Regions from separate parts of the Mycobacterium sp. NGS69 genome, predicted to be linked through region 1. Evidence: riboswitches for the same ligand, from Rfam matches in the RefSeq annotation. Region 1 holds a riboswitch; each other region holds the start of a gene.

Region 1 (5,356 bases):
CTGGCGCACGTGAGCACCGCGATCGAGATGTTGGTGCCGCTGCCGCTGTTCTTCTGCCACGGCGGCTGGCCGACGACGGTCGCCGCGATCGTCATGGTCTGCTTCCACCTGGGCATCCTGCTGTCCATTCCGATGGGGGTGCCGCTGGAGTGGAACGTCTTCATGATCTTCGGTGTGCTGTCGTTGTTTGTGGCGCACGCCCGGCTGGGATTGGCGGACCTGAGACATCCGGTGCTGGTCGCGATCCTGTTCGTCGTCGTCGCGGGAATCGTGGTGCTGGGCAACATGTTTCCGCGCAAGATCTCGTTCCTGCCGGGCATGCGCTACTACGCCGGCAATTGGGACACCACGCTGTGGTGCATCAAGCCGTCGGCCAACGACAAGATCGGTCGGGGCATCGTGGCGATCGCCAGCATGCCGCAGGCCCAGCTGGAGCGGTTCTACGGCAGCCCGGAAGCGGCGCAGATCCCCATCTACATGGGGTACGCGTTCCGCGGGTTCAACACCCACGGCCGCGCCCTGTTCACGCTGGCGCACCGCGCCATGGCGGGCCAGAGCGAGGACGACTACGTGATCACCGACGGCGAGCGGATCTGCAGCACCGCCATCGGCTGGAACTTCGGCGACGGCCACATGCACAACGAGCAACTCATCGCCGCCATGCAGCAGCGCTGCCACTTCGAGCCGGGCGAGGTGCGGGTCGTGCTGCTCGACGCGCAGCCCATCCACAAGCAGACGCAGGCCTACCGGCTGGTCGACGCCGCGACCGGCGAGTTCGAGCGCGGCATCGTGCGAGTTGCCGACATGGTGACCCGCCAGCCCTGGGCCGACGACGTGCCGGTCCAGGTGCTGACGGAGGAGGCGCCGAACGTCACGCCAGAGTGACGCTCGGGCCCGGGCGACGCCGAGCCTAACCGCACTGCGAAATTTCGATCCGAAAATCGCAGTGGGGTTAGGCTCGCGAAAATCCAAGCGCCGACGAGGCGCCGAGCGCAGCGCCAGCGTGACGTTCGGGGGTCACGTATCCGCTCGCACCTCCCGCGCCGCGGCGACCATGTTCCGCAGCGACGCGGTCACCTCGTCGGCGTTGCGCGTCTTCAGCCCGCAGTCGGGGTTGACCCAAAGCCGTTGCGGCGGCACGGCTCTCAACGCCGCCCGCAGCGACTCGGCCATCTCTGTCGCGCTGGGCACCCGCGGTGAGTGGATGTCGTAGACGCCCGGGCCGACGCTGTTGGCGAAGCCGACCGAGTTCAGGTCGTCCAGCACCTCCATGTGCGAGCGGGCCGCCTCGAGCGACGTGACGTCGGCGTCCAGGTCGGCGATGGCGCCGATCACCTCACCGAATTCCGAGTAGCACAGGTGGGTGTGGATCTGCGTCGAGTCGGCCACGCCGGACGTCGCCAGGCGGAAAGCCGCCACGGCCCAACGCAAGTAGTCTTCCTGCTGGGCGCGGCGCAGCGGCAGCAGCTCGCGCAGCGCCGGCTCGTCGACCTGGATCACCGCGATGCCCGCGGCCTGCAGGTCCACCGTTTCGTCGCGAATCGCCAGCGCCACCTGGTTGGCGGTGTCGGCCAGCGGCTGGTCGTCGCGGACGAACGACCAGGCCAAAATCGTGACCGGCCCGGTCAGCATGCCCTTCACCGGCTTGTCGGTCAGCGACTGCGCGTAGCTGATCCACTCGACGGTCATCGGGCGGCGCCGCGCGACGTCGCCGTAGAGGATCGGCGGTCGCACGCAGCGGCTGCCGTAGGACTGCACCCAGCCGTTCTGCGTGGCGAAGAAGCCCTCCAGCTGCTCGGCGAAGTACTGGACCATGTCGTTGCGCTCGGGCTCCCCGTGCACCAGCACGTCCAGACCCAGTTCCTCCTGCAACGCGATGACGTCGGCGATCTCCTTGCGCATCTTGGCGACGTACTCGGCCTCGTCGATCTCGCCGGCCCGAAAAGCCGCGCGCGCCTTGCGGATCGCCGACGTCTGCGGGTACGAGCCGATCGTCGTGGTCGGCAACGGCGGCAGGTGCAGCCGTGCCTCCTGGCTGGCGCGGCGCCCCGCCGCGTCGCCGCGGTGCGTGCCCGACGCGATGATCTCCTCGATCCGGGCGCGGACGGCGCTGTTGTGCAGCCGCGGATCGCTGCGACGGGAGGCGACGGCCGCGTTGGACGCCGCGATCTCCTCGGCGACGGCGTCTCGCCCGTCCCGCAGTGCGCGCGCGAGAGTGACCACCTCGCTGACCTTTTCGGCCCCGAACGCCAGCCAGCTGCCCAGGCTTTCGTCCAGACCCGTTTCGGGCTCCAGCGAATACGGCACATGCATGGTGGAGCACGATGTCGAAACCGCCACGCTGCCAGCCGAACCCAGCAGGGTGGCCAGCTTGGCCAGCGCCGATTCCAGGTCGGTGCGCCAGACGTTGCGCCCGTCGACGATGCCGGCCACCAGCAGCTTGCCGGACAGTTCCGGGATGCCCGCCACCGCGGTGCCGGCGCCGGCCACCAGGTCGATCCCGATGGCTTCGACGGGCGTGCGGGCCAGGCCCGCCAGCGCCGCGCCCGGGTCGCCGAAGTAGGTGGCGACGTGGATCGCCGGCCGGTTGCTCACCGCCCCGAGCGCGGTGTAGACCGCCTCTGCCAGCGCCGGCGCGTCGGGGGAGATGTCGGTCACCAGGGCGGGCTCGTCGAACTGCACCCACCGGGCGCCGTGCTCGGCGAGCAGCGAGAGCAGCTCGCAGTAGATCGGCACCAGTTCGCGGAGCCGCTCGATCGGCGCGCCGCCCCCGTTGATGCCCTTGCTCAGCAACAGGAACGTGATCGGGCCGATGACGACGGGACGCGCGGGAATCCCTTGCGCAAAAGCCTCTTTCAGCTCCGAAAGCACCTTGTCCGGGTTGAGTGCGAACCGCGTCGCGGGCTCGATCTCGGGGACCAGGTAGTGGTAATTGGTGTCGAACCACTTCGTCATCTCCAGCGGCGCGATGTCGTCGTTGCCGCGCGCCAGGGCGAAGTAGCGGTCCAGTTCGTCGGCGACTGCGGTGGCCCGCACCGGCAGCGCGCCGAGCATCACGGCCGTGTCGAGCATCTGGTCGTAGTAGGAGAAGGTGTTCACCGGGACCGAGTCCAGGCCGGCGGCCGCCAGGTGGGTCCACATGTCGCGGCGCAGCGAAGCCGCGACGGACTCCAGTTGGGTGCGGTCGGTGCGCCCGGCCCAGTAGCCCTCGGTGGCGCGCTTGAGTTCGCGTTTCGGGCCGATGCGGGGGGAGCCGGTAACCGTGGCGGTGAATGGTTGAGAGGTGCTCACTTCTTCGTCCTAACACTCGACGGGTGGATCACCGCCGGCGGACGCAACAGCCGAGTCCGTCGCGGCACACAAGCCGCAACGGCAACGACCAAACGCCCATTCCACGAGGCGATGACCCGGCCGGACGCGGCGCGCCCGGCGCAGCCGGCAGGTCTTCGGACTCGCAGGCGCGCACCGAGTGGTGCTCCTAGTGGCCGTCGCTTCCCGATCTTTCGATCAGTGCGTGTGACGGCGGTCGTTCCTGCTCACCGCTGCGGGACAGTCCCGGACTCCCACCGGGTTCCCTCTCGCGACGCATGCCTAACATGCCTCGCTCGATGCCGGCGCCACGGTTGCGGCGACGGCAAACCAGCTGCGGAGCGGAGTTTACAAGGCCCTCGTCACCAGCGGCAGCTTCGGCAGCCACAAGGAGTTCTCGGTGTTGGGGAACCCGGCCGTCGGCCGGAAACCGGGGGCGGGCCCGAGATGCCCGGCCCGGCCGACCCACTCCTCGACCAGCACGCGCAACACCTGCCGGACGATGTGGCCGCCACGGCAACGCATGGACCCCGCACCCAGGCTCCAATGCCGGTGCGCCCTAACGCCAATCACGAGATCGTCGGTGGACATGGCATCGCTGCCGTCCCGCTGCACCGCGGCGATGCACAACATCACCACCATGCCGGCGGGTAGCTCGACCCCGCCGACGGTCGTCGGCTGGGTGGTGAATCGTTGGCAGCCCTGCACCATCGGCTCCAACCGGAGGACCTCTTCAACGAACCCGCGGATCAGCTCGGGGTGGCGTCGAAGCGCGTCGCACAATTCGGGGTCGCCCGCCAAGACGAGTAAATGCCAGCCGGCGTGTTTGGACAGGTTGCGGCAGGCCTCGGCGAAGACGTGGCCGGACCGCCCGGCCAGGTGCTCCGCGGGCAACAGCCGCAGGCGCGACACGATGTCGAAAAGGGCGTCCGCCATCGGCGCGGTCACCTCGGCCAGCGCGTCACCGCCGCCGGCGGTGGCGAAACGATCGATCAGCGCGGCGGCGGTCGGGCGGAACGCCGCCGCGATGTCGTGAGCGGCTTTCGGGGCGAACAGCCGTTGATGAACGTCGAGATCGCTCTCGGGAAGGGCGCGGGCCCGATCCAGCCTCGCGTCGTCGAGATGCGCCAACACCTCATCCCGCCCGACGACGAACACCCAATTGCCCGCCGGATCTCGCAAAACCGGGCCGGCCTGTCGCGCCAGGCGCCACCCCACGCCGCGGTCCGTGCTCAGGGCGGCTCCCGCCTCGGCGGGAAAGACCGGGCAGTCGCCAAGCTTCACGTGCCCTGTCCCTGGTGAGCCAGTGCGTCGGCGATGGGGACGCCGGTCCCGTCGGCGCCGTTGTTGAATTCGATGGTGCGGCCGATGGTCGAGGCGTCGTGCAGCGACGCGGCCACCGCGAGCGCGACGTCGGCCCGGGAGACCTCGCCTTTCCCCTTGCCGATGACGATCCGGCCGGTCGCCGGATCCAGGGTGAGGTGGCCCGGTCCCAGCACCGTCCAATCCAGGTCGCTGGCGCGCAGGTGCGCGTCCGCCGCCGCCTTGGCCTCCGCGTACGGGAAGAACGAATTCTCGCTCGGCACACCGTGATCCGGCCCGGCGCCGAAGTAGGACACCATCACGAACCGCCTGACGCCCGTCCCCGCGGCGGCATCGATCACCCGGATCGCCGCGTCGCGGTCGACGGCGTAGGTGCGCGCCGGGTTGCCGCCGCCCGCGCCGGCGGAGAACACGACGGCGTCGTGACCCGCCAGCAGGCCGGCCAGCGCGCCGGTGTCCAGTCGCTCGATGTCGCCCACCACCGGCGCGGCGCCGGTTGCGGCGACGTCGTCGGCGTGGTCGGGGTTGCGGAAGACCGACGTCACCTCGTCGCCGCGCTCGGTCAGAATGCGGGCCAGCTGCAGGGCGACCTTGCCGTGGCCGCCGAAGACGATGACTCGTGCCATGCCCCGACCGTACCCGGCGGGACCGCGGGCTATCTGCGACGCAGTCCCTCGATCGCGAGCTCCATTATTCGTTTCGCCTGTCGCTTGCCCGCTGCTCC
Region 2 (5,356 bases), on a different contig from region 1:
GGGATCCCGTGGATCGAGCTCAACCCGCATCCGCTGTACCTGCCGTCGAAGGGCTTACCGCCGATCGGCAGCGGGCTCGCGCCCGGCACCGGCTTTCGCGGCCGGCTGCGCGACGCCACCATGCGGGCGCTGACGGGGCGGTCCTGGCGCGCCGGCATCAAGCAGCGCGCCGCCGCCCGGCTCGAGATCGGGCTGCCCGCCGTCGACCCCGGCCCCCTGCGGCGCCTCATCGCCACGCTGCCGGCGCTGGAGGTGCCGCGCCCGGACTGGCCGGAGGAGGCCGTCGTCGTGGGGCCGTTGCACTTCGAGCCCACCGACCGGGTGCTCGAGGTCCCGCCCGGCAAAGGGCCGGTGGTGGTGGTCGCGCCGTCGACCGCGTCGACCGGCACGTCGGGCCTGGCCGAAACCGCGCTGGAATGCCTGATACCCGGGGAGACGCTGCCCGCGGGATCGCGCCTGGTGGTCTCGCGGCTGGGCGGGGCCCAGTTGACGCTGCCGCCGTACGCGGTGGCCGGGCTGGGGCGCCAGTCGGACCTGTTGACGCACGCCGACCTGATGATCTGCGGCGGCGGTCACGGGATCGTGGCCAAGACGCTGCTGGCCGGCGTGCCGCTCGTCGTGGTTCCCGGCGGCGGGGACCAGTGGGAGATGGCGAACCGGGTGGCGCGCCAGGGGAGCGGACGGCTGATCCGGCCGCTGACCCCCGACGCGCTGGTCGCCGCGGTCGGCGAGGTGCTGTCGGCGCCCGGCTACCGCGAGGCGGCGCGGCAGGCCGCAGCCGGTGTCGCCGACGTCGCCGACCCGGTGCGGGTGTGCCACCAGGCGCTGGCGCTTGCCGGGTAGCGGCTCTGGGTATGTTGGCGGGCGTGCGGCTGACGGAGTTCAACGAGCGGGTTGTGTTGCGGTTCGGGTCCACCTACGGGGCGTCGGTGCTGGCGGATCACGTGCTGACCGGGTTCGGCGGCCGCACCGCCGCCCAGGCGATCGAGGACGGGGTCGACCCGCGCGACGTCTGGCGCGCCCTGTGCGTCGACTTCGACGTGCCGCGCGATCAGTGGTGAGCTCTCGAGTGTGAGCTGGTGGCTTTGAGTGTGAGCTGATGGCGCGATTCGGGGCCGGTTTTCCGCCCTGGATACACACTGAAAGCCCAGGCTGCACACTCATTTCCGCCCGGTCCGCCGGTCCCGCCGAAACACGCAATCGCCGCACACGGACCGCCCCGGCACGCGGTAGAACAGGCAGCAGCTGTGGCGCCGGAACCCGAGATGCGGGCCGCTGACCACGCCGGAGCCGGCCAGCATGCCGCTGTCCAGCAACGACTCCGTCATCGCGACGATCGAGGGCCGCAGGTCCGGGCGCGCGACGAGCAGCGCCCGGGACGCCCCGACCAGCGCGGACGCGATGTTGCCGGCCAGCAGGGCGGGAGCCAGCTTGACGCGCAATCCCGCGGCGAACGGGTTCATGTGCCCTTTGACCACCATGCGGTACAGCGACTTCGCCGACGGACGGTCGACCGCTCGGCCGATGGGCTCGGGGATCCGCAGCTGCGCCCCGTCATCGGCGCGCTGCAGGTCCTTGAGGTCCGGGACGACGCCATGGCCCAACGCGCACGCCAGCACGGGCGACCACAACCGGGTGGCGTGGCCGAGGTGCACCAGCGAGGCGGCGATCCGCAGGTCCGACGTGTGGTACCGCCGCGCGGTGGCGTCGATCAGATCGGCGAAACCGTCGGCGTAGGACTGCCTGACCGGATGCCACCCGGCCGCGTCACCACCGACCGTGAACGTGAAAAACCTTTTGTAGGAAGATATTTCGGCCAGCTCAGCAGAAATGTCCATGCGCAACCAATCCTCTTAAGGGGAAATCCGCCCCAGTTCTGGTGAGGAAGCGCTGACGGTGAGTATCTGGCTCTCGGGTCGGGGCATGCCCGTCCCGGTCACAGTGGCGGGACCGCACCGGATTCGCACCGGTTTCCTCAGGTTGTCAGCCCCGTCAGCGCCTTTCGGTAGCAAATGTTGCCACACGCCGTTCGCCGCGCCCGGCGTGTCTCCTTGAATCGAACACGTGTTCGGCTACTGTGGTGAGCGTTCGGAGACTTGTCGGACCCCGCGCCTAGGGTCACGGCCAACCGACCGATACCGGTCACCGACACACCGACGATAGGAAGAGGCATCATGGCGCAAGCCCCCGACCGCGAGAAGGCCCTCGAGCTGGCGATGGCCCAGATCGAGAAGAGCTACGGCAAAGGTTCGGTGATGCGTCTCGGCGACGAGACGCGTCAACCGATCTCGATCATCCCGACCGGATCCATCGCACTGGACGTGGCCCTGGGCATCGGCGGCCTGCCCCGGGGCCGGGTGGTGGAGATCTACGGCCCGGAGTCCTCGGGTAAAACCACCGTCGCACTGCACGCCGTGGCAAACGCCCAGGCCGCCGGCGGCGTCGCGGCGTTCATCGACGCCGAGCACGCGCTGGACCCGGATTACGCCAAGAAGCTCGGCGTCGACACCGATTCGCTGCTGGTCAGCCAGCCCGACACCGGGGAGCAGGCCCTGGAGATCGCCGACATGCTGATCCGTTCCGGCGCGCTGGACATCCTGGTCATCGACTCGGTGGCCGCGCTGGTGCCGCGCGCGGAGCTCGAAGGCGAGATGGGCGACAGCCATGTCGGCCTGCAGGCCCGGCTGATGAGCCAGGCGCTGCGGAAAATGACCGGTGCGCTCAACAACTCGGGAACCACCGCGATCTTCATCAACCAGCTCCGCGAGAAGATCGGCGTGATGTTCGGCAGCCCCGAAACCACCACGGGTGGGAAGGCTTTGAAGTTCTACGCGTCGGTGCGCATGGACGTGCGCCGGATCGAGACGCTCAAGGACGGCACCGACGCGGTCGGCAACCGCACCCGGGTCAAGGTCGTCAAGAACAAGGTGGCGCCGCCGTTCAAGCAGGCCGAGTTCGACATCCTCTACGGCAGGGGCATCAGCCGGGAGGGCTCGCTGATCGACATGGGCGTGGACCAGGGCTTCATCCGCAAGTCCGGTTCCTGGTTCACCTACGAGGGCGAACAGCTCGGCCAGGGCAAAGAGAACGTCCGAAACTTCTTGGTGGAGAACGCCGACATCGCCAACGAGATCGAGAAGAAGATCAAGGAAAAGCTCGGCATTGGTGCGGTGGTGACCGATGACCCCTCCGGCGATGTCCTCCCCGCTCCCGTCGACTTCTGAACCCTCCCGCGAGGAGCAGGCGCGGGCGCTGTGCCTGCGCCTGCTCACCGCGAGATCGCGCACCCGCGCCGAGCTGTCCGGTCAGCTGGCCAAGCGCGGATACCCCGACGACGTGCGGGAGCGCGTGCTCGACCGGCTGGCCGCAGTGGGGCTGGTCGACGACGCCGACTTCGCAGCGCAGTGGGTGCAGTCCCGGCACGCCCACGCGGGAAAGAGCAAGCGCGCCCTGGCCGCCGAGCTGCGTACCAAGGGCGTCGACAACGAGGTGATCAGCACCGCGCTGGGCGGGATCGACGCCGGCGCCGAGCGGGACCGCGCCGAGCAGCTGGTGCGGGCCAAGTTGCGGCGGGAGACGCTGAGCGACGACGACGAGCGCGTGACTCGCCGGCTGGTGGGGATGCTGGCGCGCCGCGGCTACGGCCAGAACCTGGCGTGCGAGGTCGTGCTCGCCGAACTGGCCGCCGAACGGGAGCGCAGGCGGGTCTAATAGCTGCGGGTTAATTCCGTCCGCCCCGGCCGCCGTACCATGGCCCCGTGACGTCGACGCTGGCCCCCGCGCGCACCTACCAGGTGCGCACCTACGGCTGCCAGATGAACGTCCACGACTCCGAGCGGCTGGCGGGCCTGCTGGAAGCCGCCGGCTACCGGCGGGCGGCAGACGGTGCCGACGCCGACGTGGTGGTCTTCAACACCTGCGCGGTCCGGGAGAACGCCGACAACAAGCTGTACGGCAACCTCAGCCACCTGGCGCCGCGAAAGCGCGGCAACCCCGACATGCAGATCGCCGTCGGGGGCTGCCTGGCCCAAAAGGACCGCGACGCGCTGCTGCGCAAGGCGCCCTGGGTGGACGTCGTCTTCGGCACGCACAACATCGGGTCGCTGCCGACGCTGCTCGACCGCGCCCGCCACAACAAGGTCGCGCAGGTGGAGATCGCCGAGGCGCTGCAGCAGTTCCCGTCGTCGCTGCCGAGCGCCCGCGAATCCGCCTACGCCGCTTGGGTTTCCATCTCCGTCGGATGCAACAACACCTGCACGTTCTGCATCGTGCCTTCGCTGCGCGGCAAGGAGGTCGACCGCGGCCCGGCCGACATCCTCGCCGAGGTGCAATCGCTGGTGGACGACGGCGTGCTGGAAATCACCCTGCTGGGCCAGAACGTCAACGCCTACGGCGTTTCCTTCGCCGACCCGACGCTGCCGCGCGATCGCGGCGCCTTCGCCGAGTTGCTGCGGGCCTGCGGGCGCATCGACGGGCTGGAGCGCGTGCGGTTCACCTCGCCGCACCCGGCCGAGTTCACCGACGACGTCATCGAGGCGATGGCGCAGACACCCAACGTGTGTCCGGCCCTGCACATGCCGCTGCAGTCGGGATCGGACCGGGTGCTGCGCGCGATGCGCCGCTCGTACCGCGCCGATCGGTACCTGGGCATCATCGAGCGCGTGCGGGCAGCCATGCCCCACGCGGCGATCACCACGGACCTGATCGTCGGGTTTCCCGGCGAGACCGAAGAGGACTTCGCCGCCACCCTCGACGTCGTGCGCCGGGCCCGCTTCGCGGCGGCGTTCACCTTCCAGTACTCCAAGCGGCCCGGCACCCCCGCCGCCGAGTTCGACGGGCAGCTACCGAAAGCTGTTGTGCAGGAACGCTACGAGCGGTTGGTCGAGGTGCAGGAGCAGATCTCGCTGGAAGGCAATCGCGCGCTGATCGGGCAGACCGTCGAATTGCTGGTCGCCACCGGCGAAGGGCGCAAGGACGCCCGCACGGCGCGCATGACCGGCCGCGCGCGCGACGGCCGACTGGTGCACTTCGCGTCGAACGATGCGGTGCGCCCCGGCGACATCGTCACCGCGGAAGTCACCGGGGCCGCGCCCCACCACCTCATCGCCGACGCCGGCATCCTGGCCCACCGCCGCACCCGGGCCGGCGACGCCCACGCCGCCGGCCGGCGCCCGCGCACGATCGGCCTGGGCATGCCGGCCGTCGGCCCCGACTCCGAACCGCTCGAACCCCTGGGATGCACCCGATGAAGAAAGAACACACCGACATCGACGCGCTGCGGACCGAAATCGAGGCGGCCGAACGCCGGGTGGCCGGCGAGATCGAGCCCGGCCCAAGGGCTTTGGTGGTCGCGATC
Region 3 (5,356 bases), on a different contig from region 1:
GCCGCCCGTGTACCCCTCGAAGGCGAGCACGTTGCCGACGAAGATCCGTCCCGGCGTCCCGACGGGCGCCTCCTGCCCCTCGCCGGTGAAAACCTTGACCACCGACCCGGGCACCACCCCACCGACGCACCCCGGCGCGACGGACAGGTCGGCCGGCGTGGCGATGGTGGCGTAGGCGACCTCGGTCGAGCCGTACATGTTGTAGACGACGGGCCCCAGGTCCCGCAGGGCCCGGGTGGCGAGCGCGGCGCCGAGCTGGGATCCGCCGACGAACACGATGCGCAACGAGGTCAGATCGTGCTCGGCCAGCGCCGAGAAGCCCAGGTCGAGAATGCGCCGCAGCATGACCGGCACGACGATCATCGCGCTGGCCCGGTGCGCGGCCACGCTGTCCAGCGTCCGCTCGGCGTCGAAGTGCCGGCGCAACACCAGCGTCGAGCCCAGCACCATCGCGTACATCGCATGGCTGAAGCCCATCGAATGAAACAGCGGCACACAGCATTCGGTGACTTCCCGACCCCTAAACGGCACCTTGCCGAGCAGCCCGCCGACCGGGATCAGCGAGGCGGGCTCGGAGCGCAGGGCGCCCTTCGGGACACCGGTCGTCCCGCTGGTCGAGATGACGATCTTGGGCCGGCCGCCGGAGCTGGGGGGCGGGCCGGGGTCGCCGCGCTCGATCAGCGCATCGAGGGTGTCGGCCCCCGGCGTGTCCGCCCACGCCCGAAGGCGGCCCAATCGCGGATGGGCGTCGGCGACCACGCCGGCGTACTCCTCGTCGTAGACCAGGAGGTCGGCACCCTCGCGGGCCAGCACCTCGGCCAGCTGGGTGCGACCGAAGCCGGTGTTGAGCAGCAGCACACCGGCGCCCGACTTGGCGGTGGCGAAGACCGCCTCCAGGAAGCCCCGGTGATTGCCGGTCAGGATTGCCACGCTGGCGCCCGGGCCGAGGCCGCGCCGGCGGAACTCGTTGGCCAGCGCGTTGGTTTGCTCGTCCAGCTCGCCGAACGTCAGCGGCCCACGCTCGTCGATCAGCGCCAGCCCGTCGCGATCCCGCGCGGCCGCGATCACCGTCGCCGCGCCCATCAGGCCGTAGCGGTCGAGCGCGCGGAGCACCGGCGCGATCCGGCCGGGCGGCATCGTTCGCAATCCCCCGGACCGGGCATACATCAGCAGCGACGAAGCTTCCAACCCGAGACGCCTGAGCAGTTTCGCGGTCATTGCTTTAACTCTGCCGATCGATCGCGGCGTGGCTTAGGGCGCAACGCCACCCCCTGCCGGGACTTTGGTCACGGCGCGGCAACCGCGGGCGTGCAACAATACTGCGCGTAAGGCGATGACGATGCAGGAAGCCGGTGCGAATCCGGCGCGGTCCCGCCACTGTCATCGGGGAGCGACCCTCAGCAGCCACGGCGTGAGCTGGAAGGCGAGGCGAGCAGCGATCCGAGAGCCAGGACACTCGCGTCGTCGCATCCTGCGACCCGGGGCGGTGTACCCCGAGAGAGCTGGCAATCCCTCATGCCACATTCGTCATGGCATCGCGCCCCGATCTGGATGGCGTCCCCGCCGGAAGTGCATTCAGCGTTGATCGGCAGCGGCCCCGGGCCGGGTGCGTTGCTCGCGGCCGCCGCGGCGTGGGGTGCGCTCAGCACCGAATACGCGGCGGCGGCAAAGGAACTCGAGGCGCTACTGGCCGCGGTGCGGGCGGGCTCGTGGGCCGGGCCGGCCGCCGAGTCCCATGCGGCCGCGCACGCCCCGTATCTGGCGTGGCTGGAGCGGGCCGGCGCGGACAGCGCCGCGACGGCCGCCCAGCAGGAGATCGCAGCCGCCGCCTACGCCGCCGCGCTGGCGGCGATGCCGACCCTGGCGGAGCTGGCCGCCAACCACGCGACCCACGCGGGGTTGGTGGCGACGAATTTCTTTGGCATCAATACGATCCCGATCGCGCTGAACGAGGCCGACTATGCGCGGATGTGGATTCAGGCCGCGACCGTGATGAGCGCGTATCAGGGCGCGACGACGGCGGCGGTGGCGGCGGCACCCCGGACCACCGCGGCGCCGCAGATCGTGACGGCCGATGCGCTCGTGGCCGCGGCCGCCGCGCCATTACCCCCCGACCGGCAGGACGACGTCCTGCAATGGTTGCAGCAGAACGGGTTTACCGACTTCTACTACGCCCACCTGCAGCCGTTGATCGACTCGCTGATGCTCGACCCGTTTTTCCAGTCGCTGTTCTCCGGCTTCGATCCGTGGCTGCCCGTGCTCGGCAATCCCCTGAGCTTCCTCAGCCCGTTCAACATCGCGTTCGCCCTCGGCTACCCGATGGATTTCGGTTCGTACTCCGCCTTTCTGGCGGAAACGTTCGCGTTCATCGCGGTGGATGTCACCGCGGCGCTCGCCTCGGGTAATCCCACGACCATCGGCTGGACCCTGGTTTTCGTCACCGTCGAGGCCGTCGGCACGATCATCACCGACACTATCGCGTTGCTCAAGACCCTGCTGGAGCAGAACATCGTGCTGCTCGCGGTCTTCCTGCCGCTGATCAGCGCCTCCTTGGCGCCGCTGGCCGCCGTCCCCGCCACGCTGGGCGGCCTGTCCGGCCTGGCCGGCATCAAGGGCCTGATCGTCGTGGTGCCGCCCGCGCTGCCCGCCGCCATGCCGCCGGTGGTCGCGCTCGCCCCGGCCATGCCGGCCCCGAGCCCGCCGCCGCCCGCTCCGGTCCCGGCGCCGGCTCCGGCCGCCGCGACGGCGGCCGCTCCCACCGCCGGGCCGCCGCCGCCGGCCGGTACGCCACCGACGCTGACCGGGGCGGCCATGGGCGTCGGCATGGACGGCTCGGCCTACCTGGTCGGTGGGCTGAGCGCGGATACTCGTCGGGCGGCGGGCGCCGCCGCGCGGAAGGGGGCGCCGGAGCCGGACAGCGCCGAGGCTCCGGTGGTCGCCGCGACGCCCGAGGAAGCCGGATCGCCGCGGCGCCGCCGTCGGCCCAAAGCGACGCGGCCGGGCCGTGGCTACGAATACATGGACCCCGAGCCCGAGGCGCCGCGGCTGCCGATGCTCCCCCGGACGTGGGAACCGCAGTGACGGCTCAGCAGCCGCAGGAGTGGCCGCGCCAGGTCCGGACGCCCTGCCAGGCCGCGGCCCCGGCGACCCCAAGACCCACCGCGGGGTCAACCCACCACGCGCCCGACCAAAGTCCCGTCAGCGCGAGGGTGATCAGCACCCCGGCGGCCTGCACGCCGCACAGGTAGTTCTGCGTGCCTTCGCCCTCGGTGGCCTCCGAGCCGAGCCGCGCGCCCAGTCGGCGGTTGGCCCGCCCGAGGATCGGCATCAGCACCAGGCCGAGGGCGGCGAGCGCGATGCCGATCACCGACGTCTCGGCGTGGTGCTCCTCGGTCAGGTCCCGGATGGATTCGGCGGCGATGTACGGGGCGGTCAGCCAGAACGACACCGCCACACCGCGTTGCGCGCGCCGCTCGGCCGTCTCGGAGAGCTCCCGTGCGCCGCTGAACCGCCAGATCACCATCGCGCTGGCCAGCGCCTCGGCCCCGCCGCCGAGCGCCCACCCGGTCAGCGCGATGGACCCGACCGCCAGTCCCTGCCACAAGCCGACGCCGCCCTCGACAAGCACCACGACCAGGCTGATCCAGGCCAACTGGCGCGCCCACCGGGCGTCGGTCCGCCAGCCCACATCCCGGCTCCCGGCGGCGTGGCATTCGCCGACGACGGCGGGCGAAATGGTCATTGCGCGAGGCTAGCGACGGCGGGGTGGGCCTGCGGGCCCGCACACGCGGACGTAACACAACCGTGTCCGGGCTCTTACACACCGCACCCGCGGGCGGCCGGCGCCCGGGCGCCGTCGTTATTGTGGCTAACCAGTAGCGGCGAGAAGGGACGGCATGGCGCGCACCGACAACGACACCTGGGACCTGGCGACCAGCGTGGGAGCCACCGCCACCATGGTGGCCGCGGGACGCGCCCGCGCGACCCGGGACGCGCTGATCGACGACCCGTTCGCCGAGCCGCTGGTGCGCGCCGTCGGAGTCGACTTCATGACCCGGTGGGCCGCCGGCGAATTGAGCACCGAGGACGTCGACATGCCCGGCGCCCCGTGGGGTATGCAGCGCATGACCGACATGATGGCCGCCCGCACCCGCCACATCGACGCGTTCCTCGCGGAGGCGCAAAGCGCGGGCATCCGCCAGGTGGTGATCCTGGCCTCCGGCCTGGACGCGCGCGCGTACCGGCTGCCGTGGGCGCCGGGCACGACGCTGTTCGAGATCGACCAGCCGCGGGTCATCGAGTTCAAGAGCGCCACCCTCGCCGAGCTCGGCGCCGGGCCCACCGCCGAGGTGCGTAACGTGCCGATCGACCTGCGCCACGACTGGCCGGAGGCTCTGCGGCAGGCCGGGTTCGACACCGCCCGCCCGGCCGCGTGGGTCGCCGAGGGCCTGCTCGGTTTCCTGCCGGGCGACGCCCAGGACCGGCTGCTCGACGACATCACCGCGCTGTCCGCCGACGGCAGCCGGCTGATGGCCGAGGTCTTCTTCAACACGGGCGTCAGCGGGGACGCGCTCAACGCGCCCAGCGAGAAGTGGCGGGAGAACGGCCTCGACATCGCGCTGGGCGACCTCGGTTTCCCGGGCGAGCGCAGCGACGTGGCGACCTACCTGACCGGGCGCGGCTGGCGGCCGTCCCGCACGCCGCTGAATCGGGTGTTGGCCGACGCGGGATTGCCGTTGCAACCCGAAGGCCCCGACGCCCCCTTCGCACGCAACTACTACTGCACCGCGGTGCTGCACCGGGCAGCCTAGAGGAAGGCCGCACATGCCAAACAGCAAGCCCGCCAAGCCACTTGACGGGTACCGGGTACTCGATTTCACCCAGAACATCGCCGGGCCGCTGGCGGGGCAGGTGCTGGCGGACCTGGGCGCCGAGGTGATCAAGGTGGAGGCCCCCGGCGGCGAGGCGGCCCGGCAGATCACCGCGGTCCTGCCCGGGCGCCCGCCGCTTCCGACCCTGTTCCTGCCCCACAACCGCGGCAAGAAATCGGTGGCGGTGGACCTCACCGACGACGAGAACAAGCAGCAGATCCTGCGGCTCGTCGACACCGCCGACGTTGTGCTGGAAGGGTTTCGGCCCGGGGTGATGGAACGGATGGGTCTGGGTCCCGACGAGCTGCGGGCGCGCAACCCGAGGCTGATCTACGCGCGGCTGTCGGCCTACGGCGGCAATGGCCCGCAGGGCAACCGGCCGGGCGTCGACCTGATGGTCGCCGCCGAGTCGGGCATGAGCACCGGGATGCCCACGCCGACCGGCAAGCCGCAAATCATCCCCTTCCAGCTCGTCGACGCCGCGA

Evidence for each region. Region 1 has a riboswitch for cobalamin ahead of metE (5-methyltetrahydropteroyltriglutamate--homocysteine S-methyltransferase). Riboswitches for the same ligand answer to the same signal wherever they lie in the genome.
Region 2: another riboswitch for cobalamin. It lies ahead of AC5Y2S_RS06735 ((2Fe-2S)-binding protein); the one in region 1 lies ahead of metE (5-methyltetrahydropteroyltriglutamate--homocysteine S-methyltransferase).
Region 3: another riboswitch for cobalamin. It lies ahead of AC5Y2S_RS16330 (PPE family protein); the one in region 1 lies ahead of metE (5-methyltetrahydropteroyltriglutamate--homocysteine S-methyltransferase).

The regions. Positions count from the first base shown of each region.
Region 1 covers NZ_JCALCD010000004.1:632,510-637,865, reverse strand. The annotation lists gene AC5Y2S_RS15780 (DUF3556 domain-containing protein) at 1-885, shown strand, start outside; gene metE (5-methyltetrahydropteroyltriglutamate--homocysteine S-methyltransferase) at 1,018-3,291, opposite strand; cobalamin riboswitch at 3,421-3,610, opposite strand; gene AC5Y2S_RS15770 (cytochrome P450) at 3,658-4,593, opposite strand; gene AC5Y2S_RS15765 (SDR family oxidoreductase) at 4,590-5,258, opposite strand; gene AC5Y2S_RS15760 (TetR/AcrR family transcriptional regulator) at 5,288-5,356, opposite strand, start outside.
Region 2 covers NZ_JCALCD010000002.1:312,627-317,982, forward strand. The annotation lists gene AC5Y2S_RS06725 (glycosyltransferase) at 1-843, shown strand, start outside; gene AC5Y2S_RS06730 (DUF3046 domain-containing protein) at 867-1,061, shown strand; gene AC5Y2S_RS06735 ((2Fe-2S)-binding protein) at 1,161-1,838, opposite strand; cobalamin riboswitch at 1,879-2,009, opposite strand; gene recA (recombinase RecA) at 2,175-3,224, shown strand; gene recX (recombination regulator RecX) at 3,196-3,711, shown strand; gene miaB (tRNA (N6-isopentenyl adenosine(37)-C2)-methylthiotransferase MiaB) at 3,759-5,249, shown strand; gene AC5Y2S_RS06755 (Rv2732c family membrane protein) at 5,237-5,356, shown strand, end outside.
Region 3 covers NZ_JCALCD010000005.1:80,547-85,902, reverse strand. The annotation lists gene AC5Y2S_RS16335 (AMP-binding protein) at 1-1,218, opposite strand, end outside; cobalamin riboswitch at 1,310-1,473, shown strand; gene AC5Y2S_RS16330 (PPE family protein) at 1,516-3,081, shown strand; gene AC5Y2S_RS16325 (cation efflux transmembrane domain-containing protein) at 3,086-3,742, opposite strand; gene AC5Y2S_RS16320 (class I SAM-dependent methyltransferase) at 3,897-4,811, shown strand; gene AC5Y2S_RS16315 (CoA transferase) at 4,825-5,356, shown strand, end outside.